Regions from separate parts of the Paenibacillus sp. FSL R7-0340 genome, predicted to be linked through region 3. Evidence: riboswitches for the same ligand, from Rfam matches in the RefSeq annotation. Region 3 holds a riboswitch; each other region holds the start of a gene.
What was found. Region 3 has a riboswitch for cyclic di-AMP ahead of MKX59_RS27310 (C40 family peptidase). Riboswitches for the same ligand answer to the same signal wherever they lie in the genome.

Region 1: another riboswitch for cyclic di-AMP. It lies ahead of MKX59_RS21190 (hypothetical protein); the one in region 3 lies ahead of MKX59_RS27310 (C40 family peptidase).
Region 2: another riboswitch for cyclic di-AMP. It lies ahead of MKX59_RS06060 (TrkH family potassium uptake protein); the one in region 3 lies ahead of MKX59_RS27310 (C40 family peptidase).
Region 4: another riboswitch for cyclic di-AMP. It lies ahead of MKX59_RS00295 (3D domain-containing protein); the one in region 3 lies ahead of MKX59_RS27310 (C40 family peptidase).

The regions. Positions count from the first base shown of each region.
Region 1 covers NZ_JBBOBY010000001.1:4,739,680-4,747,701, forward strand. The annotation lists gene kdpA (potassium-transporting ATPase subunit KdpA) at 1-1,616, opposite strand, end outside; gene MKX59_RS27630 (potassium-transporting ATPase subunit F) at 1,768-1,845, opposite strand; gene MKX59_RS21190 (hypothetical protein) at 2,029-2,424, opposite strand; cyclic di-AMP (ydaO/yuaA leader) riboswitch at 2,540-2,712, opposite strand; partial or broken gene MKX59_RS21195 (glutathione peroxidase) at 3,179-3,665, shown strand; tRNA gene MKX59_RS21200 (tRNA-Leu) at 3,811-3,893, opposite strand; gene MKX59_RS21205 (urease accessory protein UreF) at 4,167-4,904, shown strand; gene MKX59_RS21210 (hypothetical protein) at 5,201-5,449, shown strand; gene MKX59_RS21215 (helix-turn-helix domain-containing protein) at 5,546-5,929, opposite strand; gene MKX59_RS21220 (helix-turn-helix domain-containing protein) at 6,022-6,396, opposite strand; gene MKX59_RS21225 (MarR family winged helix-turn-helix transcriptional regulator) at 6,582-7,037, opposite strand; tRNA gene MKX59_RS21230 (tRNA-Leu) at 7,201-7,283, opposite strand; tRNA gene MKX59_RS21235 (tRNA-Lys) at 7,299-7,374, opposite strand; tRNA gene MKX59_RS21240 (tRNA-Glu) at 7,461-7,532, opposite strand; gene MKX59_RS21245 (DeoR/GlpR family DNA-binding transcription regulator) at 7,777-8,022, shown strand, end outside.
Region 2 covers NZ_JBBOBY010000001.1:1,352,593-1,360,614, forward strand. The annotation lists gene dnaI (primosomal protein DnaI) at 1-72, shown strand, start outside; gene trxA (thioredoxin) at 198-515, shown strand; gene uvrC (excinuclease ABC subunit UvrC) at 676-2,760, shown strand; gene MKX59_RS06055 (CPBP family intramembrane glutamic endopeptidase) at 2,729-4,459, opposite strand; cyclic di-AMP (ydaO/yuaA leader) riboswitch at 4,721-4,873, shown strand; gene MKX59_RS06060 (TrkH family potassium uptake protein) at 5,283-6,623, shown strand; gene MKX59_RS06065 (potassium channel family protein) at 6,731-7,408, shown strand; gene MKX59_RS06070 (LysR family transcriptional regulator) at 7,414-8,022, opposite strand, start outside.
Region 3 covers NZ_JBBOBY010000003.1:285,015-293,036, reverse strand. The annotation lists gene rluF (23S rRNA pseudouridine(2604) synthase RluF) at 1-516, shown strand, start outside; gene motB (flagellar motor protein MotB) at 652-1,479, opposite strand; gene motA (flagellar motor stator protein MotA) at 1,472-2,266, opposite strand; gene MKX59_RS27325 (hypothetical protein) at 2,454-2,747, shown strand; gene MKX59_RS27320 (4a-hydroxytetrahydrobiopterin dehydratase) at 2,865-3,164, shown strand; gene MKX59_RS27315 (GNAT family N-acetyltransferase) at 3,243-3,749, opposite strand; gene MKX59_RS27310 (C40 family peptidase) at 4,053-4,553, opposite strand; cyclic di-AMP (ydaO/yuaA leader) riboswitch at 4,559-4,696, opposite strand; gene MKX59_RS27305 (hypothetical protein) at 4,973-5,800, opposite strand; gene MKX59_RS27300 (M1 family metallopeptidase) at 5,812-7,824, opposite strand; gene MKX59_RS27295 (YwhD family protein) at 7,949-8,022, shown strand, end outside.
Region 4 covers NZ_JBBOBY010000001.1:79,401-87,422, reverse strand. The annotation lists gene MKX59_RS00320 (tRNA1(Val) (adenine(37)-N6)-methyltransferase) at 1-72, shown strand, start outside; gene rsmI (16S rRNA (cytidine(1402)-2'-O)-methyltransferase) at 69-950, shown strand; gene MKX59_RS00310 (AbrB/MazE/SpoVT family DNA-binding domain-containing protein) at 1,075-1,329, opposite strand; gene MKX59_RS00305 (HD domain-containing protein) at 1,661-2,944, shown strand; gene MKX59_RS00300 (TatD family hydrolase) at 2,987-3,757, shown strand; cyclic di-AMP (ydaO/yuaA leader) riboswitch at 3,959-4,241, shown strand; gene MKX59_RS00295 (3D domain-containing protein) at 4,513-5,661, shown strand; gene rnmV (ribonuclease M5) at 5,808-6,353, shown strand; gene rsmA (16S rRNA (adenine(1518)-N(6)/adenine(1519)-N(6))-dimethyltransferase RsmA) at 6,361-7,245, shown strand; gene yabG (sporulation peptidase YabG) at 7,301-8,022, shown strand, end outside.

The DNA.
Region 1 (8,022 bases), on a different contig from region 3:
CCAATCAGCAGCACGACCCCGATCAGAATGGCTCCAAATAACTTGTTGTCCGTACGCAGTGTCCCCGTCGTCACCGGAGTCGGTGCTTTGGCATTCAATGAAGCCGCCACAGCCAACAATGCAATCATAGATACATATCGTCCGAAGAACATAACCAGCCCCGTTGTCATGTTCCAGAATACGTTGTTATCCGAAAGACCTTCAAATCCCGAACCGTTATTTGCAGCAGATGACGCATATTCATAGAGCACCTGAGTCAACCCGTGATAGCCAGGGTTAGTGACCGCGTCGTATCCCCAATGACTCATAAACGCAAGCGCAGTTGGGGCGAGAATGAGGAACGGATGTACCAAAATGGCAATCGCGATCAGCTTCATTTCCTTGCCTTCAATTTTCCTTCCCATAAATTCCGGAGTTCTCCCGACCATCAGTCCGCATATAAACACACCCAGAATCGCATACATCAGCATATTCATCAGCCCGACACCCTTGCCGCCAAAAATGACGTTTAGCATCATTTCTCCCAAAGCAGCCATGCCACCCAGTGGGGTTAGTGTATCATGCATATTATTGACCGAACCTGTCGTTGCCGCTGTTGTGACCGCAGTGAATAAAGCCGATTGTCCAATGCCGAAACGAACCTCTTTCCCTTCCATGCTTCCTTGAGAAGCATCCACACCCAGTGTCTGGATTAACGGGTTACCTGTCTTTTCAGACACGTACGTAATAGATAGAAAAATAAGAAACAATACCATCATGGAGCTAAAAATAATCCAGCCCTGCTTACGATTACGGGCAAACAATCCAAAGGTATACGGCAACGAAGCTGGCATTACCCACATTGCCAAAATTTCCAGCACGTTCGTCCAAGGACTTGGATTTTCAAAAGGATGTGCAGAGTTAGCTCCCGCATAACCGCCCCCGTTTGTCCCCAAATGCTTGATGGACTCCAGAGAAGCAATGGGTCCCATAGAAATCTGCTGCTGTGTTCCGCTCAGCGTCGTAAGATCCGCCGTAGGCTGTAGCGTCTGTGGTACCTTCAATCCAACCAGCACCAGCGTAAGCACAAAGGCCAGCGGCAGGAAAATCCTTATAATGGCTTTAATAAAATCTTGAAAGAAATTGCCCATCCCTTCACCGCGCCGCGTCAATCCTCTCATAAAAGCCGCAGCAACCGCAAAACCGGAAGCAGCCGAAGTGAACATCATCATCGTGACGAACGCCATCTGTGTCAGATACGTAAGCCCGCTTTCTCCGCTATAATGTTGGAGATTCGTATTCGTCATAAAGCTGATTACCGTATTAAAAGCTAGTGATGCTTCCATATTACTGTTTCCAGCCGGATTACCAGGAAGCATTCCCTGTAAACGCAACAGCAAGTAGCTGATCGCCACAAGCACGACATTCGTTGCAATGAAACTCATAACATACGTAGTCCAACGCATGCTCTCCAGCTTCTTCAATCCTACAATCTTATAAATCAGCTTTTCTGTTCCGCCAAAAATCCGATCCGTCCGATTGGGTTCATTCGAGAATACATGATACATATAGGTGCCCACTGGCTTTACCAAGAGCAGCAATATGACGATCACAATTCCAATTTGAAGCAGCTCCATCCTTTATTCCTCCTTCAAAATGCTCCTGCGTTTGGAACAACAGACCTGCTTCCAGAGCACCAATTGTGTGCACACGTTTGCGAAAACCCGCTACCTATGATGCTTAATATTCAGATCTGTTGTTCCCGCCCGCTCTATCCCCTATAGCTGACTAGAACTTTTCAGGGTTCAGGAGTGCGTAGATTAAATACATAAACACAATAGCCGTAAGCCCAAGTATAACGATCATCCTCTTCGTCCTCCTTTAGAGGTCTGCGCATCACACCAGCGTACAAACAGCAGTATCACTCCATAACTCACAGCCATGACGAGCAGCATGTATATATCCATCATGTTTATACCCTCCGTATCGGTCCTCAGATCGCCATTCTTATTTGATCATAAAATCATAAAACAACTATGTTATAAGTGCTTATCCGTTCAGCAGAAAACCCACCTCTCCGTTCAATGTGTAGATCACATGATCCGCTCCCAATCCCCGATAAATTCCTTGTGGATTACAGCCGTGCGTAATAACATAGATCGATTCCGATGTTAGCGGCCGACATATTTGCAGGAAACGGCACGTCAGATTCAAGCTGTTCTCGAACAAATACACACTACCAATTTCTTTTTTTGGAAAATTCCATTTTCCCGCTTGCATGGTATTGATGCGGACAATGTGCTCCACACCCATTTTTTTGAGCTGTCGTTCCTCCTGGGCGCTATTCGTGAGAACTGCAAACGCCAATTTTTTGAAAATAAGCAATTTCACAAAACTTCTGCCCGCTTCATTCGGTGCAGTGACAATAATTAACCGACCTTCCATCAGTAGCTCCTCTCCCGGTATAAAAAGACAACAAAAAGAAGCCGAAGGAAAAAGGCTTTCCTCCGGCTTCTTACATATCCATGATAAAATAAACCATGGCTGCACACGGCGGTTTGTTGCCTCTCCCTGTACGCTTACGAGGTTAGCTGTCGGATTCGGACGTGAGAGTCGCCCTATTTCTGGCACTTGACCTGAAAATTCACCCCATGAGACACACGGCTTCCGAAGCCGTACAATCTCGATTGGTTCCCCCGCTTTTGCAACTGCAAAATTCAGCGCTATAGACATTTCGTTGTTGCTTCATTCAAGTTAATTTGAAATTACGTCTTGAATCATACACCCGCGCATGGAAGACTGTAAAGCTCAACTGCGGGGTTATAAATCGGCCTTTAGAGCCTAGGATATTAATAATAGCGCTTACAATGCAACTATGCTTCTCACAGCTCCTTCAATCTCTGTTTTTCATCCCTTTTCGAAAATGACAAGCATGTCAATATTGGCGTAGGGTAGAGCGTTTTTGGCCTTTTTTTGTAAAAAGAGAAGAAAATACGCTATATGTACCAGCTAAACACCGATTGAACCCGCTTTTATAAGAAGAAACACCTTAATTCGCTCCATTTGCGGTGCGATTTACTGTTTTGAACAAAATACGATTTTACAGCGGCTAAAGGCTTGATACAGCTTTTCCAGACTTGCAACCTTGCTTTTAATTGCTTACAATTTAATTGCTGAATATTGAATAAGGAGAGATACTATGACCGTTTATGAATATGATGCGCACACCCTGCAAGGGAAACAAATTCCGTTATCCATATATGAAGGGAACGTTCTGCTTATCGTGAACACTGCCAGCAAATGTGGGTTAACCCCCCAATACAAAGCGCTACAAGAGCTATATGATCAGTACCATGAACAGGGGCTCGAAATTTTGGGATTTCCCAGCAACCAGTTTGCCAAACAAGAGCCAGGTTCCAGCGAGGAGATTTCCGAGTTTTGCCAGATCAATTATGGTGTTACCTTTCCGATGTTCGCCAAGACAGATGTCAATGGCGATCAAGCGCACCCCTTATTTCGTTACCTGACCCAAACTGCTCCGGGGGGTATTAGGGTCTAAAGCGATCAAATGGAATTTCACTAAATTCTTAATTACACGAGAAGGTAACGTATTTAAGCGCTATGCACCGCAAACCACTCCAGATAAGCTGGCGGGAGATATAGAGAAGCTTTTGCAGCAAAACTGACATCCTTCTTTATCACAGTTAATAAACGACCGGTTGTCTACCGTTGTTCTGTGGCAAAAGGGTATAACGAAAAATGCTTAACAAAAAAAGCATCCCTTCACGTAAACCGTGTCAGGATGCTTTTTTAACTGAGTCTTGCATATAATGCGGTCGAGAGGACTCGAACCTCCACGGGCGTACGCCCACTACCCCCTCAAGATAGCGTGTCTGCCATTCCACCACGACCGCAAATCATAATGTAATGAGGCAACAGATTTATTATACTCTCTCATCAACTATTTGTAAACAAAAATATAATAATTATTTTATATGTTATTTTAACTAACATGTATGAGCGATAAGAATATTTTATTTGACACAAAAGCTATTTAAATGTAAATATATATTACATATATTTCGAATATTTTTCGTTATCCCCAAGTAAAAAGTAAAATAACATAACATAACATAACATAAGGATTCACTTCGAGGAGGCGAACCACCTTGCATAAAGGCAACCGCTTGCTGAACTATGCATTATTGTTGGACCCTTCCCTACCTGTTGGTGGCTTCACCCGTTTTAACGGACTGGAGAAACTATCGCGTAACGGACATTTGAACAGTCTACAAGACCTGGAACATTACATGCTGGATGATTTGTATCCTCAATTTACAACCGTTGACGGCATGGCTATCAAAAGTCTGTATGTCGCCATCCAGCAGAATGACAGTTGGCGGATCGCCCTCATTGATAAGATGCTGCATACCCAACGTCCCTCCTGGCAGCATGTGAAGGAGTTTCGTCTATCCGGTCAGCGTCTGCTCAAGCTCGCTAAGGCTCTTTATCCTTGGCTTGAATTTGACCAGTTGGAATCTATACTCATTCAATACAATGCGATTGGCACACTCGCTACCGTTCACACCTGGATTAACTTCCTCCTCGGAAACGATGTAGAACAGACCGTTCACGGCTATCTTAGCGCAGCGGTGTCCTTCTGTGTGGAAGATGCCTTCAAACTACTCAATCCTCCTTATGAGGAAAAGAACCCTCTTATGGAGCGTATGACAAGCGAGCTCCTCTCTGCCTGGAAGAAGCTTAACCAACCTGAGCCAACTGCATCTCAGCGTCGCTTTCTTCACAGACATTGGTCCAGCTCCTACATCACTCTACCTCTTTATATGAGCCATAATAACCAATTGGATGAACCTAGACTGTTTTCCTCCTCAGGTCTATTCAAACGCCTTCCAGCATCCCCCTGATGCGTCGTTTCGCCAATGTGGTCACAACACCAAAAACACTCTGTCCCTTTCCTCAGGTGGCAGAGTGTTTTTTATCCACATATAATCGCAATTCACAGCATTAGCAGACTCTAGACGGATTATCAGAACCACCTAGCACTTAATTAAGTAATTAATTCAACAAAATGACGCATTTACGATTGTAAAAACACGTATAAAAGTGTATCATAGTGTTAGATGGTTAATTCTAACATGTTTACTGATGATTATTATAACACACCAATTATTCCGCAAGAATCCGTAAGGGGCGATTTCTCTTGAATAACAAAATGCCTGTCACCTCCTTCGGGTGGGCCATCAAACAACGGCTTGTCGAACTTCGACTGGATCAGAAAACATTTTGTGAGACACACAATATTCCGCCTTCACGCTTGTCCAATCTGATTCACGGCACCCGCAAAGCACAAAGGTACAGAAAACAAGTTGCTGCAATTCTGAACATCGACGATAACGATTATAAGGAGGCACCGCACTCTAAACCTAACAAGCTTTCCAGTTACATATAGGTCATTCCATATCACCAAGAAACCAAATAGACCCGTAAAGCGAACCCCACTAGTTCGTTTACGGGTCTTCAACCCAGACGATCTTTAGCCAAAAAATTATTCCGGCTTTGTTTTATCCTTCTCACTTTTTTGCTTACGGTATTTTGCAAATTCAACATATTCTAAAATAAAATTCTGTTCTTCCGTCTCAAGATCTTCTGCCTGGCAATTCAGTGGCCCCATCACTCCAAAAAAATAAGCAGCCTTCTGCTCCTGAAGTACGCCTTCTCCTGGCTTAATCCCTTTCATTAACCAATCGAGCGATACATTAAAAAAGTCCGAAATCTGAATCAAATGGGTGGTACCCGGCGTTGTTTTACCCCTTCTCCAATCACCGAGATTCCCTGAACTGATTTTAAGTTTTTCACAAAATGCCTTCTTGGTCATTCCGCGATCCTTAATCAAAGCTTCAATCCGCTGATAAATAGTTTGATCTCCCAAAATGTTTCCCCTCCGACACAGTAACTTTTTCTGAAATAATTTTCATTTTCAGCCTTACTCATTAGTAATCCTCATCAAATCCTAAGCAACCATTACCCCATAGTAGAATTGCGCTGGTTTTTCTCTTTACGAAAGCGGGTAAATTCAATATACTCAAGTATAAAATTTCTTTCCGCCTCACTAAGCGGTTCCCCCTGGCAATTCAGTTGCCCTGAAGCGCCAAAAAAATAAGGGTCTTGCGACTCCTTTAGCACCTCACCCTGTACATCTCGACCCAGCATGATCCAATCCAGACTGGCATCAAAAAACGAAGCAATTTCAATGAGTTTATTCGTGCCCGGCGTCGTTTTTCCTCTTTTCCAATCCCCGAAGTTCCCTGTACTAATGCCTAACTGCTGGCAGAACGCCTTTTTCGTCATTCCCCGTTCCTTGATGAGTTCCTCAATGCGATGGTAAATAGATTGCATAGAAGTTCCTTCCTCCCTAGCAGGCTCTCAAATAACGATATCATGTTCTCTGTTCCCATTTCAAAGATCACGTATGCTAAAATTACCGAATTATGTATGTTGGTTTCCATTATACCACAACACGCAACAAAAACCGCCTGTTTTCCGAAGAAAGGGCGGTCTTTAAGTCAGTTCACTTATGCCAATCACGTAGCAGAGTTGTCGATTTTAAGTAAGATATGCTTCAATTCATTCAAAGTTTCACTCAGATGCAATAAATCTTCTTCTGGCAGATACACCAGTCTTTCTTGAATTTTATTGGAGAAGGTATGAAATACCTGTTCACAAAAAGCATCGCCTTCCTGTGTAATCGCCACATTCACGACTCTGCGATCCGAATCACACGATTGGCGGTCAGCCAACCCATGCTCCACCAACTTATCCAGAAGAGGAGTCATGTTTGGACGTGAGACATTAAGTTGTTTGGACAAATCGGATACTGTAGACGAACGCACTTCACGCAGAAGCATGAGCACTTGAAAGTTATTAGGCGACAAGTGTAATGGGAAATCGAGCGGACCGTAGGTGAAAAATTTCTTCTTCACAATCGGAAACAAGCCCAAAATATTTTCTGATATATTTCCTAACAGTTGAGTGTCCATATTTTTCACCGTCACTTCATAAGTTTATACTTATCATTCTATAACATTATGGCATTATATTATACTATGGAATCATTATTTCATCATAATCATTACTTTATTACATCACCACACAAATAAAAAAAGCCTCTACCGCGAGAGACTTTTCCGTTTATTCCATTGATGCGGTCGAGAGGACTCGAACCTCCACGAGCGTACGCTCACTACCCCCTCAAGATAGCGTGTCTGCCATTCCACCACGACCGCATAACAAAATATAAATGGTGAGCCATGAAGGACTCGAACCTTCGACACCCTGATTAAAAGTCAGGTGCTCTACCAACTGAGCTAATGGCTCATGCTGTTCATCCAAGCTGTCCGCCATTAGACCAGACCTCAGGAATTTCCCTTAAGCATGCAACATGTAGTCTATAAAGACAACAATGACCCGTAGGGGATTCGAACCCCTGTTACCTCCGTGAAAGGGAGGTGTCTTAACCCCTTGACCAACGGGCCTTATTATTATGCGCCAACTTGGCGACAAGAAAGAGTATATCAAATAGAATAACGAATGGCAATACTTATTTCTAAAATTTTTAAAAAAGCAGTTTTTATAAGTACAAAATTCGCATTCACTTACAATGCCTTATCTAAAATCACTAAAATCCTGAAAATAGCGATAAACGATTGCAATATCACTTGAATTTACTTATAATCACTTACGAGATACCGAAATAATTATATATTAGAGGAGCTTTTTATGTATCAGGAAGAACGAATGTTAAAAATCGTTGATTACTTACAGCTTCATAAGCGTATTTCGGTGGATGATATTTGTGAATTTTTTAATGTTTCACGAGATACGGCCCGTCGAGACCTCGTAAAACTTGAAGAGCATCAAAAAATTATTCGCACCCGCGGCGGCGCTCTTCTACCTACACTTCATCACGATCCAATTGGAAATTATAATGAAAGACTACTTACTGTATCCGAGGAGAAACAAGTG
Region 2 (8,022 bases), on a different contig from region 3:
CAACGCTTGATGGACCGGATTCGTCCTTTTGTAGATGTCATTACCGTAAAGGGAAAAAATCAGCGGGGGTAAGCGTTTTTCCGTCTGCTATTTTGATATCTTACAATTAAAAGACTATTGTGATATAATTAAAAGGTGTCGAAACAGACATTACAGGTTATAATAATCTTGACTTTTCTATAAAGGAGGAACATACAATGGCAATTGTTAACGTGTCCGATCAATCCTTCAACGCAGAAGTCGAAGGCACAGGAACCGTTTTGGTTGATTTTTGGGCGCCATGGTGCGGTCCTTGCAAAATGATCGCTCCCATTCTGGAGGATCTGTCCACAGAAGTTGGCGACAGCGTCAAAATCGCGAAGGTGAACGTGGATGAAAATCCAGAGTCTGCTTCCCGTTTCGGCGTGATGAGTATTCCTACCCTGATCGTTTTCAAAGACGGACAGCCTGTTGATAAAGTGGTAGGTCTGAACTCCAAAGAAGCGCTGAAAAGCATGCTTACTAAACACCAATAATCATCGCATGTGACCCATGCTCCCGCGGGGGCTTGGTGGAGCGGCCATGAAAGGTCAATGCCTCCGGTTGTAAATACCGGGGGCGTTTTTGTGTATTATTCCTATATATTATAAGTAGTTAGTTGAGCAGTCATTAAGAATGGAAGGAGGAACCTGGCGAATGAAACCTTATGCGGAGGACTTGCAGAATCAGGAGAAGGCGCTGGAAAACATACGGCACAAATTAGCGTTACTGCCGGATGCATCAGGCTGTTACCTGATGAAGAACAGCGAAGGCACCATCATTTATGTCGGCAAGGCCAAAGTGTTGAAAAACCGGGTCCGTTCCTATTTTACAGGTAGCCATAACGGCAAGACGCAGCGATTGGTTTCCGATATCCGTGATTTTGAATATATCGTTACAGGTAGTAATATGGAGGCGCTCATTTTGGAGTGCAACCTCATTAAAAAGCACCAGCCGCGCTATAACGTGCTGTTGAAGGATGATAAAACCTTTCCGTATTTGAAAATTACGAACGAGGCACACCCCAAGCTGGAGGTGACCCGTCGCGTTCTGAAAGATAAAGCAAAATATTTTGGACCGTACCCCAATTCCTACGCGGCACATCAGACGAAGAAGCTGCTGGATCGTATGTATCCGTTACGCAAGTGTGGTGTGATGCCCAAGGAAGTGTGCCTGTATTATCACATGCATCAATGTTTGGGGCCTTGTGTGAAAGAGGTCGAGAAGGAAACGTATGACCAGATTGGTCAGGAGATTGGTTCCTTTTTGAGCGGGGGACATGAGGAAATTAAAAAGGATCTTCAGCGTAAAATGCAGGAGGCCGCAGAGGAATTGTATTTTGAGCGGGCCAAGGAGCTGCGAGATCAGATTATCAGCATCGACGCGATGATGGAAAAGCAGAAAATCACCACATCGGATGCGAAAGATCGAGATGTATTCGGTTTTTCAGTAGATAAGGGCTGGATGTGTGTACAAATCCTATATGTCCGCAAAGGTAAAATGATCGAGCGCCATATGTCGACTTTTCCTTTCTATGGTGAGGCTTACAGTGATTTTATGTCCTATGTGACGCAATATTATAGTGACAACCCAGCAGTGCCGCAAGAAATATTGCTGCCAGATTCTCCTAAGCTGATGCAGGCAGAACAGGTCAATGTCGATCAACCGGTTGCGGCAGAAACTGCACTCCACAGTGCACCTACAGCCGATGTTACCGGACAGACAGATGAGAAAGCGATACAAACGGAGACAGAGCATTCTGCTGACTCACTGCTGGTGGCTGAAGAACGAGTAGCTTATGCAGTAGCAACGAATCAAGGTCAAGTTGGTGACCAAGATGCAGAGATAAAGGAAACAGAAACCCAACTATCCGGTGGACTGGAGGACCCAGCTACGGCAGCTCTCGCTCTGGCTGAATGGTTGGATGTTAAGGTACTTGTACCGCAGCGTGGACTGAAAAAGCAAATGACAGGCATGGCGACGGAAAATGCACGTGTTGCTTTGGATGAGAAGTTTAAGCTGATCGAGCGGGATGAGGAACGGACATCCAAAGCTGCAAGCAATCTCGGACGTGCCATTGGGCTGGATAGCTTGCACCGGGTGGAGGCGTTTGATAACTCCAACATCCAGGGTTCCGATCCAGTCTCCGCCATGATCGTGTTTATTGATGGCAAGCCTGCCAAGAAGGAGTATCGAAAATATAAGATCCGTTCTGTGCAGGGACCCGATGATTATGAAACGATGCGTGAGGTTATTCGGCGTAGATATGAACGTGTGCTTAAGGAAAATCTGGAACGTCCCGACTTGATCGTTGTGGATGGTGGACGTGGACAAATTAAGGCGGCGACCGATGTACTGCAAAATGAGCTGGGTTTGTTCATTCCTGTGTGTGGCCTGGTGAAGGATGCCAAACATAGAACTTCCCAACTATTAGTGGGAGAGTCCTCTGAGGCCGTGACACTTGCACGCAATAGCGAAGAATTTTATCTGCTGCAACGGATTCAGGACGAGGTTCACCGTTTTGCCATCACGTTCCACCGCGAGCAACGCGGCAAATCTATGGTAACTTCCCGGCTGGACTCTATTCCAGGCATCGGCGAGAAACGGCGTAAGTTACTGCTCAAGCATTTTGGATCACTCAAAAAAATAAGAGAGGCCAGCGTTGAAGAATTCCGGCCTCTCTCTATTGGGGATAAGCTTGCGCGTCAGATTATAGCTGCCCTTCGGGAGGAGGAGTCGTAGAATACGGCTCCTCTTTTTTAATAGGTTCAAACATAATTCGATTTGGCTTTTTAGGACTAAACCAATAAATGATGTAACCCACAATGGCTGGAAGTAAGATCCAGAATAGACCAGCGCTCACATTCACAGTGTCTCCCAGACTCATTACACTAAGCCCCATTAGAATGCTGTCAAAAATAACATGGCTGAACATGGCGGCAATAAAACCGTAACGCAGGAACACAAAACTGAACAGCAAGCCAAGAAAAGTCAGCTCAATAGGTCTGGAAATCACCGGATAGATCGGATAAAGTGTATGTCCCAGTGCCCAAATCAGCGTGGTGATCAGACAAGCAACAAAAGTGTTTTTCACTATTTTTTTGACCATCGGAATACCAAACAGACGGTAGACAGTCTCTTCTCCAATACCTGCCATCCAGGCCATAATCGGCAGTAACCATGGATAAGCCATATTGTAAGGGGATTGCGTGGCATCTGTTGTGGAGAATGTATTAAATGTGCGCTCCAGTATAAAGAATAAGATGGATTGTACCCCGAGTAAAATAAAGGCCCACAAGTAGCCAACATACATACTGCGAAGCACATACAGCCCGTAGCCCGGCTCTTTCGCACGCGGCCATGCATTCAGTCCAACCTGACGCATAAGTCCGTCACCGCCGACCAAGGAGAAGTAGAGCGCTACTGCCATGAAGAAGGTAACACCAATCTGGAACACCATAAGAAATATAAGCATGCCCTTACCGCCTGCTTCTGCTTGCAATAAAGGCAGCATGTTCATTGTCCCAGCTATACTTGCAATAAAGTATATAACGGACAGAACAATGCCGCGTACAAATGAAGTATGTCGTCGGGTGAGTGACGCATACACAATGGCAAGAACACCCAGCACAAAGCTAAATAGGGCATAACCCGCATAGGTCATCCAATTCGCCCAAAATGTTTGCTTTTCGATATAATCGGTATAGGACGACGGGGCCGAAAAGCTTTGAGAGAAGGAGCGAACATCACCGTCTTCGAAAGTAAAAGCCAGTGTAAGTACCGAGGCGCCGATTTTTTTATCGTCTACGGTATACTTTAATCCACCTTCTTTTTCAGTGGTGGCGAGCTTCAAGTCCGACGGCTTAAAACCAAAGCGCTTAACCCATACTGCGGCCGCCTGCTCCTTGGCTTCAAGCGTCATGCCGTCCTCAGCTACACGTATAAGCCTGTTACGTGCTTCTTCATCCGTAGAAATATCAGCCTGTGTGTAATTGGTACTGGAGGTGATCCGTTTAAAGCTAACGACCTTCCCAGTGGATAAATCCACATGAATTTGCAGTTTGCTTTTCGCTGAGGATTCAGGCAGATCAACCCGAAAGGTTTCGTAAGGGTAATTTTTCTTCCATGTACGGTCGTACTGTTGAAGCAGTTTTTCTCTAGATAAATAACCGTACAAATCTGTTTCGGCCTGATAGGTCACGACAGGCTCCTCTGGCTGTGATTCAGTATAGCCCAACTCGGAGCGGGCAAAGTCCAATGCGTGTATGACCGCTTCTTGTTTGCTGATGACCTTTGCGTTCATTACTGATTCTGGACTCGGATTGCTAAGCGAGGGAATAAGCAATTGAAAGATAAAAAAGCAAATCAGGCCAATCCCGCCCAGCAAGCCTAATTTTTTGAAGTTGGCCGTGAGCACGACCGGTTTCCCGATAGGATTCATGAGTTTCCTCCTTAATCTGTAAATAAGAACATCCATTAAAGATATCATACTGCACAGGTTCCCGCCAACAGACCAGCGATATTCATGAAAATAGAGTGAAAGCACTTTAAAGTTCCAATAAAATAAGATAAGCTGCGATTAAACGATGCCCATTCGCAAAATAAAGCCAATTTCACGTTTTTTCGGCGAAATCGGTTTTGTGATCTGGATATAGAAGGATTATAATCTTGAGGCAATGCCTATAAAATACATAGGTAATGATATACAGTTGAGCCAAATTTCTATGAGAAAACGGGGGAACCATGTTACTGGGGTGAATTTTACAGCCGATCCTGCTGGATTGGATGTGTAAATAGGGCATACTGTGCTGCCCGAATCCGTCAGCTAACCTCGTAGGCTATGAGCAGGAACCAAGTCAGGCACTCGGTTTTCCGGTGTCTATTTTTGTGTGTATAAAAGTGTGTGGATTGGTTAGACCGCTGCGGGTGCAGATTATTCTTCCGATTGCTGTTATCCCCGGATTTTTTGATTGTATAACCCCTTTAATGGTTAAAATCCGGAGATAAAGGCAAACGCTTCGCTTCTTCAGAACAATTCTGCCCCCTTCGCTGCTGCCCGCCAATAGCACAGGGGGCAGAGTAGTGCTTGACATGCATTCTTCCTGTATTCAGGGAATGCTAATTATAGTTACTAAAGGTTTGGAAAAATCAAAAAAATTAGGGGCAACGACGATCGGAAGATCAAATGGAACGCGTAGCGGGCTTACACCGTATTAAATCACTGTTTTTATAGTTTTAAGGATTAGGAGAGAAGTGATGAATAGATGAATCCCAATGCAAGCTGGCTCCGGCTTTCTCCACCGCAGATATTCGTTGCGGGTTTTGCCATTATCATTCTAATAGGTAGTTTATTGTTAATGCTGCCGATCTCCAATACAACAGGAAAGCCACTTGCGTTTATAGACGCTTTGTTTACTGCCGCTTCCGCGACCTGTGTTACAGGGCTTGTCGTAAAGGATACGGGGACCTTTTTTACAATCTTTGGTCAAGTTGTTATCGCTGCGCTCATTCAGATCGGCGGCCTGGGCTTTATGACTATGGCTACCTTGATCGCGCTGGTGTTCAAACGTCGGATTTCCTTACGGGAGCGCCTCATTTTACAGGAAGCGATGAATCAGACCTCTGTCGAAGGAATTGTCGGATTGATTCGTAAGGTGCTGCTGTACTCGCTGGTCATTGAGGGCGTATGTGCTGCAATATTTGCGATTCGCTGGTCGTTTGATATGCCTGTAGGCAGGGCGATTTATTTTGGGATTTGGCATGCCATCTCCATGTTTAACAATGCTGGTTTTGACTTATTCGGGCACTTTCGCAGCCTGACAGATTATGTATATGATCCGATTGTTAATTTTACAGCTATGTTCCTGATTATTTCAGGCGGAATTGGTTTTGTAGTGATGTCGGACCTGGCAGAATATCGCAAGCGCAAGAGACTTTCCTTGCATACTAAGGTGGTACTCAGCATGACGGGCGCTATGATTGTAGTCGGCACGCTCGTGATTTTTGTATTTGAGTTTACGAATCCAAAGACTCTTGGCTCGCTTGATTGGGGGGGGAAACTGCTGGGATCTTTATTCCAGTCCGTAACCCCTCGTACCGCAGGTGCCAATACACTGGACATTGCAGGCTTGCGGCAGGCTACGCAGTTTTTTATCATCATACTCATGTTTATCGGGGCTTCTCCTGGCTCTACTGGAGGCGGGATTAAGACCACAACATTCGCGCTGCTCATTGGAGCCGTGATTTCGATGCTACGGGGGCGTGAAGATATTGTACTGTTCAAGTACCGACTTGCGCAGGGACGAATTTACAAGGCTTTGACCATTACACTGCTGGGGTTGCTGTTCGTGATCGGGGTGACCATGATTTTGTCGGCAACCGAAGATCATCATTTTCTGATGATCTTGTTTGAGACGGTGTCTGCGTTTGGTACGGTGGGGCTGTCGATGGGGCTTACACCTGATTTGACAGTCATAGGTAAGCTGGTGATTACCCTGACGATGTTTGCAGGTAGACTGGGGCCACTCACGCTAGCTTATGCACTGGGGCCGAAAAAGGGTAAAGAATTATATCGTCATCCGGAAGGCAAAATGATTATAGGATGAATCATTTCATGATAAGTAGTATACATTTCGTTGATTTAATTATTTCAGGATTTTTGCAAAATCCTCATTTATGAAATTGATTCAGATAAGGGAGTTTTCGAGTAGATATGAAAACGCAGCAGTTTGTAGTTATTGGCTTGGGGCGGTTTGGCTCAAGCCTGGCTTTGCAATTGGTGGATATGGGGTGCGAGGTGCTAGGCATCGACCGGAATGAGGATGTTGTGGACAGTATGAGTGAGATGTTGACACATACTGTCGTGGCGGACGCTACTGATGAAGACTCATTGCGATCACTGGGCATCCGTAATTTCGATTGCGGCATTGTTGCTATTGGTGATGACATTCAGGTAAGCATCCTGACCGCCATTTTGCTGAAGGAGCTGGGTGTGAAAAAAGTCGTAGCCAAAGCCATATCTGTGCTGCACGGGCGTGCGCTAGAGAAGCTCGGTGTGGACCGGATCATTTATCCAGAACGGGATATGGGTATCCGGGTGGCTCATCAGCTAGTCACGCCTAATTTGCTCGATTATTTGGAGTTGTCCAAAGAATACAGTATTGTGGAACTCAATGTACCTGCATGTCTGAATGGCAAAACGCTAGCAGAGCTAAATGCCCGTACTCGCTTTGGTTGTAGTGTCGTGGCGCTTCATACGGCGAACGGTATCCTGATCGCACCGACGGCTATGGATCGGCTAAAAGCAGACGATATTATGGTCATCATCGGCTCGAATGACAATATCGGTCGCTTTGAGGATGAGGTTGTTAATGTCAATGAAGAGGGCTAAACCCTCTACACCATACGATAGCCTGCAAACGACGCACGTGTCTCGCTAATCCAGCGTCGTGCTGTCGGACCGAGATCGGTCGTCTCCGAGTAAATGAGGGAGGTCGTTCGGCGTGTCTCCTTCAAATCGGGCAAGTATAATGCAGTGAGTCCATTATCCCGTAATAGTTCGCTGCGCAAATAGGATTTGGGTAGCAAGGCGGAAGCCTTACAGGTTGGAAGCAGGCGTACAATTGCCTCGAAGGAGTCGATTTCCATGCGGATATCCGGCATGATGCCGCTGCGCTGGAATAAGTCATCCGTCAGACTGCGATACCAGGTTCCTTTGGAGAAAATAATCATCGGCAATCCTTGCAGGTCTTTCATCGAGGCCGTTCCTGTCTTGACGGTTAATTCATGTCCAATGGGAACAACAAGCTCCAAATGATCATCAAATAGCGGAATGCAACGCAGTCCAGCTTCATGAATGGCAGACCCGACAATACCGGCGTCTGCTTTTTTATCACGTACAAAGGCGACGATTTCATGGGTTTTACCGGTGAGCAGCTTCAGCTCGGTTTGAGGATGCTTGCTCATGAAAGCTTCGACGAGGGTAGGCAGCGTCGTTTGGAGTGT
Region 3 (8,022 bases):
GCATTGAACAAGCCGGTGGGCATTACAAGTACAACGGAGAGCCACATTAGAGGCAATGTTGTTGATTTTGTGGGGCACCCGCAGCGGATATTCCCGATTGGACGCCTGGATAAGGATTCGGAAGGTCTCATTTTACTTACCAATGATGGAGACATTGTGAATAAGATTTTACGGGCAGAAGGCAAGCATGAGAAAGAATATATCGTAACAGTGGATCGCCCTGTCATACCGTCTTTTGTGCAGGGCATGTCCAGCGGGGTGAAAATACTCGGCCAGCGGACGCTACCTTGTGAGGTGACGCGTGTATCTGAGTATGTATTCCGTATTATCCTGACTGAAGGGAAAAATCGTCAGATCCGGCGTATGTGTGCTGCCTTCGGTTATGAAGTAAAAAAACTGCAACGGCTGCGAATCATGAATATTCGGTTGGGGTCCCTTCAGAAAGGTGCCTGGCGTGATCTGACAGAGGCTGAGAAGCAGGAGCTTGGCCAGATGCTCGATTATACGCTTAGCTAATGCCAGAGGAGTTTCGTATAGCCTACAGCGTATGATCGTGTACCTGACAGGGCCAGAAGTACAGGAAGCATAAACAAAGAGGCACCAGCTGCATAAAAATGCGGCGGTGCCTTTGTTCATATAACATATGCATAATCAACCTTCACTCGAGCTTGAGGTAGGACTGATGACTTGTGTCCCGTTCTGATATTTGCGGAGAACAGATATTTCAACACGACGGTTTTTGGAGCGTCCTTGACCATCTTGATTGCTTGCCAATGGACGATACTCGCCATAACCGATGGATACAAACTTGGTTGGATCGAGATCTGGATTGAGCAACAAGATACGCAAGAAATTCAGAGAGCGCTTGGCGCTCAAATCAAAGTTGGACGGGAACTGGCTGTTGGAGATCGGTACATTATCCGTGTGACCCGATACGATAACATCATAGCCAGGGAACTGCTGAAGCATACTAGAAATAGACTTGGCCAGCTTTCTTGCTTCCGGCTTTACTTCGGCCTGCCCGGATGAAAACAAGGCATTATCACTAATGGTGATCATCAGCTGTGATTGGTTCAGCTTGGTATTCAGCAACGGGGTCAGGCCGTTATTTTGAATGTATTGATCCATTTGTTTTTTAAGTTTTTTTAAATCTTCTTCTTCCCGCTGGGCCAACTGTTTTTGCAGTTCAGAGGTAGAAGTAGCCTTCGATTTTAAGGGTTGTGATACTTGTTCTTTATTTTTGCCCATATCCATGGATTGTGACGACGGATTCGCGGCCGAGTGATCCAGCACGCCAGTGCCGCCACTAAAAGCTGCACTCAGGGATTGAGCCATAGTTTCAAATTTTTTGGCGTCGAGCGAGCTCATACCGAATAAGACAATGAAAAGAGCCAACAGAAGGGTCATTAAGTCGGAATATGGCAACAGCCAGCTTTCGTCAGCATGCTCTTCATGCGGTTCATGTCTCTTTTTACTCACTGGAATCGCCATCCTTCTGGGTCAACGTAGCCCGTTCGGTCGGAGTCAGGAAGATCGTCAGTTTCTGACTGATGGCAATCGTCGATATCCCCGATTGAATGGAAAGCAGACCTTCGACCATCATTAATTTAAGCTCCACTTCTTTTTTGGATAACCGTTTGAGCTTGTTGGACATCGGATGCCACAGGACATAACCTGTAAAAATACCGAGCAACGTCGCAATGAAGGCTGCTGCAATGGCATGAGAGAGCTTTTCCATGTCACTAAGGTCGGCCAGAGCGGCGATCAGACCTACAACCGCACCGAGTACCCCGAGCGTTGGAGCGTACATACCAGCTTGAGAGAAGATCAGCGCGCCAGAGCGATGTCGGTCCTCGGTAGCATTGATATCCTCCATCAGAACGTCCCGTACGAATTCCTGATCATTTCCGTCAATAATCATTCGCATGCCGCCACGCATAAAGGGATCGTCGATTTCCTCTACCTTAGATTCCAAGGCGAGCAGACCTTCACGACGGGTAATGGATGCCCACTCGGTAAACGTACCGATGAGCTCTTTGCGGTCTAACAGTTTTTGTTCGGTGAAAATAACCTTGAACAGCTTCGGAATCCGTTTGATTTCTGCCATCGGGAAGGCCATAAATATACTCGCTGCCGTTCCGACGAAAATAATCATGTAAGCAGCGGGATTATTGACCAGATTGACGACCGGAGCGCCTTTTAAGATCATCCCGACGACCAGTGACATAATCCCGAGCACAAGTCCGATAATGGTTGAAATTTGCATGATACACCTCATCCATGAGAATAGATTTTGAATCCTTTCATGCCGCCGGGGTCGTCCTTGCCCCAAGCGCGTCATTACAAGACGGATTATAGTATTTATCGACAAAACTCTCTTTTTTGTTAAGTGCGAATTTCCGGTATAATAAGGTGATTATGTATTGAATGGCGGAACCATTGGAGGAAATGGCATGGGAGTAAAGCATGGGCGTGAGTATGAACAAATTTTGAACGATTTGACAGAGGCTGTGGGACGCATCCCAGACAGCTACGAATTTTTCGAGATGGAAGCAGAAGATTGGGACAGGCTGGACCCGGCGGGACGCCAGGAAGTCAATGAAGCTTTGGCAGAAGACTTATTTTATGCACTGGGTACAGAGCCCATAATCACTGTAGGCAGTGGCGTTGTGATCTATGAGCCGGAGCAGCATCGTATCTATGTACTCATTGGAGACGAGGAGCTGACGTCAGTCCCTTTGATTTGAGGTCCGTCTTATGGATTTATCAACGGGGCCGTGGTAATATGTACACCAATATATCGTAGTTTTGGCCGTATTTAAGCGGTCGAAAGGCTTCCGTATAAACGGGGAGGAGTTCGTAACATGCCTTTTACACAAGAAGAGATTGAAGCACATCTGGAGAAACTGGAGGGCTGGGAACTGGAGGAAGGACGTTGGATCGTTCGGAAATATAATTTTTCCAGTTTTATGAAAGGGATTGCATTCGTGGATGAAGTTGCCGCTATATCTGAAGCATTCAATCATCATCCATTTATTACGATTGATTACAAGACCGTGACTCTGCGTTTGACCTCTTGGGACGACGGCGGTATTATGGCCGTGGATATTAAGGAAGCCCAACAATATAATGAAGCTTTTGAAAAAATGCGCAGCAGTCATTGAGCTTGTAATGATCTGTCGTATGATGATAAAAGCGCCTTCGCTATACAACATCGCGGTTGTATGCCGAAGGCGCTTTTATCATAGAACCTGGGTTTGGTGCTCGGGACGATATACCATACAAAAAAACGGTTTTTTGCCATCGGGAGTCTGGCGTTCATAGGTATCTGTAAGCTCAAATCCAGCCGCCTTGTAAGCCCGGATAGCGCGCCGATTCCAAGTGAGTACCTCTAGATCAATTTCATTCTTCGGGTTGCGTCGTTGGGCTTCCTCTGCAATGGCACGGACAAAATCAGCGCCTTTGCCATGTCCGCATCTTTCGGGATGCATTCCAAGACCTAGCCGGGTCACACCGATCATAGGAAAATATTGAGCAAATCCCGTCAGCTTATTCTCTTCATCCAGTACGGCAACATATTGCTCTTGGCGAAGCGTGGGACTTCCAAATTCGACTTCAAGCGCCTTCATTTGTTCCCAGGGGAGCCAACCGTATATATTATAAGGTGGATCATAGCGCCACTCACAGATTGCAGCCGCTTGATGCTCGTCCATCGGTACGATCCGATAGTTGGATATTGAGGCCGGCATGTGTTCCATCCTCCTTTTACAGGTACTTCAATCATTAACAACAGATTGTAGACAAGTTGCAGGGGAATGGCAAGCGTGTTTATTTCATACTCAAGTCGGGTATACATTCAATAAGAAGGAATTACTGCTCATATGCTCCCCCAGCGCTGACGGTAAAACCGACGATGTTCGCTAAAATTGAAACCTTTTGAGGCTTCAGTTCGTCAGTAATGATAATAATTGCTGATGTTGTGGACATAAAAAACCGCAATTCGATTCCGGCCAGAATCAAATTGCGGCTAGGGTTAGCTTGCTGTGCGTTAGTTATTCTACGTTGTCGTCATCAGGAATTTCTGAAGCTACAGAATGGTAAGCGTCTGTGCTCATAATTCTTTTTGCACCGACATAGCGGTTAGCGTAATAATTTTCGTTCAGTGAGCTAACTACTACACCACGTGAAGTCGAGGAGTGGGCAAATTTCCCTTCACCTACGAAGATACCTACATGGGAAATGCCTCTTCCTGTGGTGTTGAAGAACACCAGGTCTCCAGGTCTCATTTCATCGCGGGATACAGAAGATCCCATTTTGAATTGTGATCCGGATTGATGCGGAAGTTTAATTCCCAGTTTGTTGAATACATACATTGTGAAGCCGGAGCAATCGAATCCCTCGAGTGTAGTGCCTCCGCTTCTGTAGCTCGTTCCTTTGGCATCTTGAATGACCTGGTCCATCTTAGAGTCTGCATATGCACTGCCGCCACCGAATGTAAAAGATGTAAAGGCAATGGCAAGACCCATAGCTGCGATCGTTAGCTTCTTCTTCAAAAAAAATATACCCCTTCCAATGCCTGCGAGGTTAGCTTAAGGATTCGGTAGAAGGTTCCCCTATGACCACTCTGTTGCGAGATCAATTCACCCAAACTGGTTCCCCCGCTTCCTAGGTGCCAGGAATTAGGCTTAACTTAAGATGTGCACCTTGGAGAGCAGTATTCACAATAACGTTATTTTTGAGATAAAGGTTACAATAAAGATTACAAAGTTGTTACTATCAGTTCACTGCGATTATTGTAACAAAGACGGCTGGCTTTGGCAAATGTTTCATTGCAAAAAGTTACAAAAAAAATCTGCTCCTAATGTCCAAGGAACAGATGTTGTTAACAGTATTCAGTTATGTGTCGTTTGCGCGGATATGAATCAAGATTTTTCGACAGACGGAAATGAAGTAAAAAACATAAAGGCAGGGCTTAACTTCTACTGGAGATATCGGTATGCCATAGTCTGTACTGCGAACTGATATGCCACAGCCTGACCAGACTAGTAACAAAATGATACGATTGCTGGAGAATGAGCGCCAGCATGCCAGTCCAAATCATCGCCACGGTGCCAAATAGACCGAAGACCAGCAGCACACAAGCACCAAGCAAAAGAGATATACCGACAGCTGGAAGGAGCTGGCGAAAGAAGGCGAGCAGGGACGATAGTATGGCGTGACCACCGACAGTCCCCAGTTGCATATACAGGATGCACTGCCGAATGAACCATCCGTATGCCATCCATCCCATGACATAGGGCAACAAATGCAGCAGATAAGAGGAAGATTGAAGTGCTCCTGCTACAATAGGGTAGAGTCTCGGTACTACCCAAATGGCGGGAAGCAGCAGCAGTCCCAACTCGATGATGTAATACAACAGCGACGACATGCCATGGCGTTTCATACCCTTGAAAAAGGACAGGCTTTGCGGTTCAGTCGCATCGGTATGCAGGCTTTGATATATTCCGGCTCTAATGAAGGGAGTGATCAGTATGCGTAGTACAGTCGCCCCTAGTAGTATCCACAAATACACATGTACTTCCCGGCTGTCCATCAGAGCAATCTGGCTCTCCATCCAAAACAAGGTCTGTCCCAGCTCGTTTTGACCCTGATCAGGATAACGGAGCAGTAGCGGGATAACGGCAGACTGCACCAGCCGATAGAGAAACACCCCCCACAGTAGTCGATACAGAAATAAAATGATAACGATATAGAATCGTATGCGCACCAGCGCCCAGCCCTCTTTTATAACAGTCCGCATCTATAGACACCTCACCATGACAGACTTCCAAGCAGTGTTTCTAACAGCTTGGTTACACTTACATTCCAACGGGTTTGTTGCTTTTCGTCCAATTCGGCTTTTAGGCTATTGTTAATGTGCTTGTTCTCCAGTGCAATGGTATATAGAGGATCAAGGGTTACATAGGAAACGGGAGAAGTACTTTTGATCCGAAAAGTTGTGCTTTTGCCCGCGCCGTCCCAAGCCTTGAATATCGTGGTACCATCCTTGAAGGTAAATTGGACAGGGATCTTGGGATAATCCGCCCCTTTTTTGCTGACCGTCACGACTGCTTCATATCCATTCTCCAGCTTTTGGTTCGTGATATGATCCACCGAAAAGTCCGCCATCTGGCCGTCATATACATACTGTTCAAAATAGTGGCTCCATGAGCGTCCGGTGGCTCTCTCCACGATACGTTGAAAATCCTGGGAGGATGGATGCTTGAATCGGTACGTCTGGACGTAGGTCCGCATAATCCGATCCATTTTTTTCATACCCACCTGACGTTCAATGCCCCGTAGTACCAGCTTGCCTCGAGAGTAGGCGTTTTGCGCGTACTCAGCAGCCGAGCCGTACTTCCATGACTCGCGGTTTAGCGGCTGTGGGGAGGCTATCTGTCCCGATTGTAATGGCAAGTTGGGGGTAAGCCCATATTCTTGCTCCATAAGCCGCTCCTCTGCATAGGAGGTGAAGCCTTCATCCAGCCACGGCTCCTCAAATTCGTTATTGGCTACCATTCCGTAGAAATATTGATGTCCAATCTCATGAACTAATGTTCGTTCCAGACTATAGCCAGGATTTAGATTACCCGCAGCAGCGGCTGTGATGAGTGTCGGATACTCCATACCGCCGGCTCCATTGCCTGATTTGGGTGGAACCACGATGGATAGGGTGGAATATGGATAAGGCCCGTACCATTTGCTGTAGTACGAAAGAGCGGCCTTCGCTGCGCTCATATAGCGCCCTTTGAGCTCCTTGTGCGACGGGTCAAGGTAGAGCTTGATTTTGACACCAGGGACTTCAGCAGAAGAAAAGGGTTCTTCTACGGTTACAAAGTTGGGTGAAGCGGACCAGGCAAAATCGTGTACATCATCGGCATAAAATTGATATATTTTTTGGCCGTTCTGTCGGACGGCACCACGGGTGGGAAATCCGGTCGCTGCTACGATATGAGTTTCAGGCACCCGAATCCGTACGCTGTAAATTCCAAAATCGGCATAAAACTCGGAGTTACCATGATACTGGTGGAGGTTCCAGCCCTCTTCGGCGCGTCCACGTTGCCCTGCAGTCTCGTAGACGCTGAGCTTCGGGAACCACTGTCCTGCCATTACAAAATCATCTGTCGCACCCATACGAGCGAAGATGGCGGGCAGTTTTACCTCAAACTTCATATATAATGTGATTTCTTCGCCACCTCGTACCGGCTTGGGTAGACGCACCTTCATGAGCGAACGGTCGCCTGCGTTACCGTCATCTGGCTGCACATATTGGATGCGGTGCATGAGAGATAAACCGTCTTCTGTTTTTAGTTCAGTCAGCGTCATGGAGCCAAAGCCGTCTTTGGGCATGGTGTCTCCGCGCAGCTTTCCACCGGATTCCTTCATAAAGGTGGTTTCCATGGAAGAGAAGGCATTCGGGTATAGATGAAGATACAGATCATTCACGGTTTTCTTGCCCGGATGCCTCCAGGTCAGTGTCTCAGTGCCTCGCAAAACCTGTCCTTTTTCCAGAGACACATCAATGTGGTACTCTACCACCCGTTTGCTGAGGATTTCTGTAGCGGGCTGTGGAGGGTTCTTGGGCAGGTCAGGCAGGATGTTTGCCCCTAGAGGCATGCCCATATTTGGGACAAGCGCAGACTCAGACAGGGAGCCGTATAGTGGTTGGCCTATGGACTGCGGGTCTGATTGCGATTGGGGCTGCCAGGCAAACCATAACGTCCCTGCGAGGAGACCGAGGGCTAGTGTAGACAATAAAACGATTTTAGTGCGTGCTGGGGTCATACAATGGATACCTCCCGTTGACAAGCATCTACAGCATGTATATGTTTGCTTTCAGGAGATTATTAGTTAAAATATTTATAGTGTAGAATGAGTGTGAAGACGGAAAATGGAGGTCTAGTGACGCATGAGTGAAAATCAGCCGGACGGCAAAAAACAGATTGCACTGAACATTGTCAGTGGCAAGAGTAAACATAAGGG
Region 4 (8,022 bases), on a different contig from region 3:
CAGGAAAATGGGAATTATACTCAGGAAATAAGAGATATTTATGGAGAAGTAAGCAAGGGGGATTCTGTGTGAAAGCAGCTGTACAAAAAAGCTTTAGTACCAGCGAAGAAGAACGGGGAAAGTTGTATCTTGTTGCAACACCCATTGGGAATCTGGACGATATGACCTTTAGGGCGATTAACACCTTAAAATCATGTAGTATTATCGCTGCCGAAGATACGCGGCAGACACGCAAACTGCTCACCCATTTCGAAATTACACCGGATATGCTCTTCAGTTATCATGAACATAATAAGGCTGCCAGTGGGCCTGAACTGATACGTTATATAATAGAAGGAAAAAATTTGGCACTGGTTAGCGATGCAGGTCTACCGGCCATTTCTGACCCTGGTTCGGATCTGGTCAAGCTGGCACTGGAAGCGGAAATTAGCGTCATTCCTATCCCAGGAGCAAATGCGGCACTATCGGCTTTAATTGCCTCAGGACTGGATACAGAAAGGTTCACCTTCGCTGGCTTTCCACCACGGGAGAAAAAGGATCTAGAGAAGCTGTTGCTATCGTTTCAGGTATCTCACGGCACAATTATTTTTTATGAATCGCCTCATCGCATTGTGAAGACATTGATGGTGTTGAAGGAAACATTAGGTTCACGCAAAGTGGTGCTTGCGCGTGAGCTGACCAAGCTGCATGAGGAATGGGTTCGGGGAACCGTGGAGCAATGCCTTGCTAGACTAGAGGGAAATCCACCGATTGGTGAATATTGCCTGGTGGTTGAAGGAAAAGACGAAGAGGAAGAGGAACAGGAACGTCAGGCGTGGTGGCAGTCCTTATCTTTGGAGTCCCACGTCGCACATTACGAGGCAGAGGGACTTACACGCAAGGATGCAATGAAGCGTACAGCCACAGATCGTTCAATCTCCAAGAGAGATGTTTACAACGCACTCTTATGAATATCTGTCTAAACAAAAAAGGGCCTTCCAACGGTTGGGTTCAAACCGTGGAAGGCAACAAGGAGTATATATGAAAAAGGTTAGAATTAACAATATCTGATAAGTCTATTATATACTAAAATTCTCAGTTTGTCACAGGTGTTGGGATTTCAGAAATGCAATCTTGGCAAACAATTTTCCCTTTGAAGTAAATTACGTTCTCAGCATTGCCGCAGAAGATACAAGCAGGCTCGTATTTTTTAAGCATGATGCGTTCGCCATCAACATAAATTTCCAAAGCGTCTTTCTCTCCGATTCCCAGGGTACGACGCAATTCGATTGGAATAACAACACGTCCGAGCTCGTCAACTTTTCTTACAATACCAGTGGATTTCATCATAATAAATCAGGCTCCTCTCGCCGTTTAAAATAATATAAGTGTCATGATTCGACAAAATTTTCTCTTTTCTGATATTTACTATACCAACGATTCCCAAAACAGTCAACCTTAAAAATGTAGTAACAGTCTGATTATGCAAAAGTATTTAGATTAAAGACCTTTACTCATGTGTATTGCCTTATCTTATTGATGATTTATTCAGTTTGTCGATTTGGAAATGTCGAAAAACTATAATTCGACATATTACGACAAAGAATGTCGAATGAGGGAAAACATTTAGGATTTTATTGTATTTTAATCCATTATTCCGAATATTAAAGGAGCTGATATCTTGCACCAGCCACTCAGTGAAGAAAAAGTTTTTAAAGACCCGGTACATAATTACATCCATGTTCAGGATACTGTGATATGGCGGTTGATCAACACGCCGGAGTTCCAACGTTTACGGCGCATACGGCAGTTAGGCACATCGTATCTTACGTTTCATGGAGCGGAGCATAGCCGTTTTTCACATTCATTGGGCGTATATGAGATTACGAGACGTATTATTTCTCAATTTGAACGTGGAGATTTCCCAGATTGGCCGAAGGAGGAAAGGCTGGTTGCTCTGTGTGCGGCCCTATTGCATGATGTGGGGCATGGCCCATTTTCTCATTCAATTGAGGAAGCCTTTCATATGAACCATGAGGATTGGACATGCCGCATTGTACTGGGAGACACGAAGATCAACGCCGTGCTACGGCAAGTCGACGACAAGCTTCCACAAAAGGTGGCTGCGGTTATAGCCAAAACGTATGATAAGCCAATCGTTGTCAACTTGGTAACCAGTCCGCTAGATGCTGACCGTATGGATTATTTGTTGCGGGATGCTCATTCGACAGGTGTCAACTACGGCACAATTGATTTGGATCGTATTTTACGACTGCTACGTCCTCATAATGGGAGAATTGTTGTGAAGGAATCAGGCATGCATGCAGTAGAAGATTATTTAATGTCACGCTACCAGATGTATTGGCAAATTTATTTTCATCCTGTAACACGCAGCTCGGAAATCCTTTTACGTAAAATTTTCAAGCGAGCAAAGGAATTGTTTAAAAACGGATATGAGTTTGGTTTTCTGCTGGACCCGCTGCCGGATCTGTTGAAAGGAGAGCTTACAGTAGAGCAATATCTGATGCTCGACGAGTCATTAATCCAGACCGTATTTAGCCAGTGGAAACGAGAAAAGGACGAGATTTTAAGTGATTTGAGCAGCCGTTTTATGGACCGTAGATTGTATAAATATGTAGAGATTGAAAATATGGATACAGATACCATTGACAGTATTAGAGAAGCTTTGAAAGAGGCTGGTTTGCACCCTGAATATGATTTTGAAATTGATTTTCCGACAGATCTTCCTTATGATGTGTTTCGGCAGGGTGGCTCGACGGACAACCAGATTTTACTGCTTGGACGTCAGGGCGAGGTGAGTGAAATATCCGAAGTTTCGGAAATTGTGCGCTCAATAAGTGGTATTCACCGAGGAAAATATCATATGTATTTTCCCCAGAATAAATTGAACGCGGTAAAAGACAGGCTTCCTGCCGAAATAAGGAATTATTTTGTCAAAGAATAGACAACTATATAGAAATGTAAGTAAAAAAAGGAGATGTAAACCTTGGATTTATTCGACACTCATACTCACTTGGATGCGCCACAATTTGACGAAGATCGTGAAGAAGTTATAGCACGTGCTGTCGAATCAGGAGTAACACGGATGATCAATATCGGATTTAATCGTGAGACCATTCCATCCACTATGAAATTGGCCGAGACGTATGATTTTATTTATGCGGCAGTTGGATGGCATCCGCAGGATGCTATTACAATGCAGGAGGGCGATCTAGAATGGATTGCATCGTTATGCAGTCATAAAAAGGTTGTAGCCATCGGAGAGATCGGTCTGGATTATTATTGGGATACATCACCGAAGGATGTGCAGCATCGGGTGTTTCGAAATCAAATTGGTCTGGCTCGTGAGCTCAAAATGCCCATTGTTATCCATAACCGGGATGCACATGAAGATATTGTTAAGATTTTGCGCGAGGAAAAAGCGAGTGAGATTGGCGGAGTCATGCACTCCTTTTCGGGTAGCTGGGAAACTGCCAAAATGGTGCTGGATATGGGATTTCACCTTTCCTTCGGTGGTCCAATAACGTTCAAAAATGCCAAGCAGCCAAAAGAGGTGCTCGCACAGGTGCCGCTGGACCGTCTGCTCATTGAAACTGATGCTCCCTATCTGACGCCTCATCCGTTTCGTGGGAAGCGAAATGAGTCTGCACATGTGAGACTGGTAGCAGAGGCTGCAGCCCAAATCAAAGGGATTACAGTGGAGGAATTAGTGTCAATAACGACCCAAAATGCCCTGGAACGATTTGACATTCAATGAAAAAGTGAAGAAATCGATCAAAATAAAGAGATAGACGAAGCTAATCATGAATTTGTTGCAGGAAACTCGAGAATATTACAATATTTTAACCGAATATTTTAAAAAATGTACTTGAAACCTGCTTTACAACATGCATAGAAACAGGATATCATCTTTTCAGTGAATTGTTGTTTGAATGTAAACATCAACAAGTCATTTCATGAACCAGTCTCGCTGAGTCCCTTTTACAGGGAACGGGGGAACCGATATGGCTTACAGTACGTCCGGCATATGTGCAAGAAGGGAACGTCTCTTCCGCCAGCCGGCTCGACCGAAATTCTTTCCCCGGATGGGATTGAATAGGTGGAGGAGCCGTATTTCGATTTCTTTCTGGGTCTTCGGGGTGAATGTGAAGGCGACCGCCATGAGCGGTTGACCCAAGCTAGGGCGACTCTCTACGTCCGAACCCGACAGCTAACCCCGTAAGCGTAACAAGAGAGAAGCCATCTCGTGCATGAGTTTTCCCGCATATTCACACATGCCGGAAGCCACGAAAGAGCTCTCTAGTCTCTTTCTCTGGCTTTTTTTGTTGTGAATAAAAGAAAATCTGTCATCATACTGTGGTTAAACAGGGGAGGACAGCATGCCGCGAAGACGGGTACATGGTGCAGGACAGTCGCAGTTTGGGCTTGTCTTGTAGAAAATCTGTTATAGTCACGTCAAATCTCAACTATGTCTTACTCCAGACGGCGGGCTATGTAAGGAGGACGGAGGAAATGGGCATTTTCCAAAAAAAGGATACCCATGAGTCACGCTCATCCAGCATGTCTTACGTATTGCGTTGGAAGCAAGAGAATGTGCGCCAGGCTGCTTTGGTTGCTATTTTTCTAATCGCGCTAACGATTATGATTTCAATTCTGATGTACACGCAATCTAAAAAACAAGTCTTTTTTGTCATCGATGGCAAGGCGTCTGCGGTAGAAACCCGGGAATCCAAGCTTCAAGATTTGCTGAGCGAGCATTCCATTTCACTTCAGCCGCATGATACAGTTTCCATGCCGCTAAATGGAGCAATACAGGATGGCGATCGCGTAGTCATTAAACGTGCCAATCAAGTCAAAGTATCTTCAGGCAATGAGACGAAAAAGCTGTACACAACAGAAAATACAGTAGAAGGTGCCATTCGTACCTCGGGCTATAAATTATCATCAACGGATAAAGTTTATCCTGCGTTGGATGCCTCTGTTTCGTCTAACATGGACATAAAAATCGTCCGTGTGAAGAAACAGCAGGTCGAACAGAAAAAACAGGTGCCTTATCAGGTCATCAAAACGGCCGATCCGAGTCTTTATAAAGGCGATAATCGGGTCATTCAAAGCGGCAAATCGGGTGTGGTCGTCCAGCACGTTCAAAAGGTATATCATGATGGAAAGTTGGTATCCAAACAGCTGGTTAACAAGGAAGTTGCACAGAACCGTGTGGATAAAGTCATTGCAGTAGGAACGAAGAAAAAACCGGTCGTTCTGGCTGCTTCCGTCGGTCCCAATGATGCCGTTAAGGCAACAACGGTTAGTTCGGGCAGTGCTGTCCGTAAAGCAGGCGTCAATTTTAAATATAGCAAAGTTTTACAAAATGTCTCCATGACGGCGTATTCCTCACAGGAGCCAGGTATCGGTACACGTACTGCATCCGGCGCACGTGTCACGGAAGGACGCACCATCGCGGTCGATCCGAGTGTAATTCCAATCGGCTGGTGGGTGTATATCGAAGGGGTGGGCTTCCGCCGTGCGGAGGATACCGGTGGCGCGATTAAAGGCCACAAAATCGATGTGTATTATGAGAGTTTGAGCCGAGCCAACCAATTTGGTCGTAAGCACGGTAAAACCGTTTATGTTATCGGACCGGTAAAGCCTGAAATCAACTAAAACAGGTTGTGTATGTTGAGGGCAATGCGATAGTATTAACAACATAGTTATGCCATGCTAAGAAGAGGATATCCTCTTCTTATTTTGTTTTCAAAAGCAGGGAAAGATAAATATAGCTTGCTGTGTAGCAGTGGAGGGAAACGCAAATGATCAAGGAAGTGATCGTGGTAGAGGGCCGGGATGATACGGTGGCCATTCGCCGCGCTGTTGAAGCGGATACGATAGAAACTGGCGGCTCAGCCATTAATAAAATGACGCTGCGTAAAATTGCATTGGCGCAGGAGCGGCGGGGGGTCATCATTTTAACCGATCCCGATCATGCAGGGGAGCGCATCCGTAAGATTATCGCTTCCAAGGTACCCGGCTGCAAGCAGGCCTTTATACCCGAGGCAGAAGCGACGCGTAAAGGAGATATTGGCGTGGAGAATGCCTCACCAGAAGCGATCAGACACGCTCTTGCACGGGTCCATACGACAGTGGAAGGCGCCGACCCGCTGATTGAGTGGGCGGACCTGATTGATGCTGGACTCATCACCCACCCCAATGCTGCTGCACGCCGTATGGCCTTAGGGAATGTGCTGGGTATTGGTTATTGTAACGGAAAGCAGCTACATAAACGGCTCTCTGTATTTCAGATCAGCCGCGAGGAATTTGCCGGGGCGCTGGCACAAATTGAAAGTGAAGGATTGTGATATCCGTATGACAGGGATTCAAGATATAGCAACACCGCGGCGTACGAAGGACATTATTCAACGGCACGGTTTTTCGTTCAAAAAGAGTTTGGGACAAAATTTCCTGATTGATCAGAATATTCTCAATAAGATTGTAAATGCTGCCGGATTGGATGAGACGAAGGGCGCACTTGAGATCGGTCCTGGGATTGGTGCTTTGACCGAGAAGCTGGCCCAATCGGCCAAGGCAGTTACCGCTGTCGAGATTGACCAGCGGCTACTGCCAATTCTCGAAGAAGTGTTGGCCCCTTACGAGCATGTGAAGGTACGTCATGGAGATGTGTTGAAGCTGGATTTGCGCGAGGTGTTCGCAACCGATTTTGCAGACGTGAGCAAAGTAAGTGTCGTGGCTAATCTGCCGTACTACGTTACTACACCGATTCTGATGAGGCTGCTGGAGGACAAGCTCCCTTTGGAGAATATCGTCGTTATGATCCAAAAAGAAGTGGCTGAGCGTATGGCTGCGTCTCCTGGAACGAAGGATTACGGCAGCCTGAGCATTGCGGTGCAATATTACAGCGAACCTGAATTAGTCTGTATTGTGCCGAATACAGTATTTATTCCCCAGCCGAATGTGGAGTCTGCAGTCATCCGGTTGCGTGTACGGGAAGCCCCTCCAGTGGAAGTGGTGGATGAGAAGCATTTTTTTGAAGTGGTTCATGCTGCTTTTGCCCAGCGTCGTAAAACCATTTCCAATAACTTAAAAAGCCGTTTCTTCACCAAAGAGAACAGGGACACGCTGGAGCCGTTGTTGCAACAAGCTGGTATTGAACCCTCCCGTCGAGGAGAAACGCTAAGTATTGAGGAATTTGCGCGTCTCAGCGCTGTGCTGTTGGAGGCAGGTATATCCTAAGCTGGAACCAAACTGTGCATTCACCCATACGATATAGGAGGGGTGATACAGTGTGATGAGTTTAGGAGACTTGGTCGTTCGGAAATCGTACGGCGGAGATGTCACGTTTCGTGTTGAGGACATCCAGCGGGATAAAGCGATCATTAAGGGAATAGAATTTCGGCTGCTGGCCGATTCCCCAGTGAACGATCTGGTCAGAGTGCCTGCAGACCAGATTAGCGGTAAGACTCAGCAGGCCCATATTAAGGCTGGTGAGTCTCTTAATCTGTTGCAACGGGCACGCCAGCAGCAAGCTGCTCGTAGTCAGGCAGCTCTGGTTGGGGACTGGAGTGATCCGGTCGAGTCAACGTATTTTGAAATGCCGGGAAAGGTTCTTCATCTGGATGGAGATCCCGGCTATTTGAAAAAATGTCTCAGTTTATATGAACAGCTCCGTGTTCCTGCAGAGGGACATCACGTTCACGAATCGGCAATGGCGGACACGTTGTACCGACTGCTTCCCCGTATCCGTCCGGATATCGTGGTCATTACCGGACATGACGGTGTGCTGAAGCAGCCACAGCCTTATGATTTGTACAGCTTGAAAAGTTATAAAAATTCGCAAAATTTTGTGGCGGCGATTCAGGTAGCAAGACAATATGAACGTCATCTGGATTCGCTGACGATTGTAGCGGGGGCGTGCCAGTCCCATTTTGAAGCGTTGCTACGTGCGGGAGCGAACTTTGCCAGCTCACCAGGGCGTATCCTGATTCACGCGCTGGACCCCGTTTACGTGGC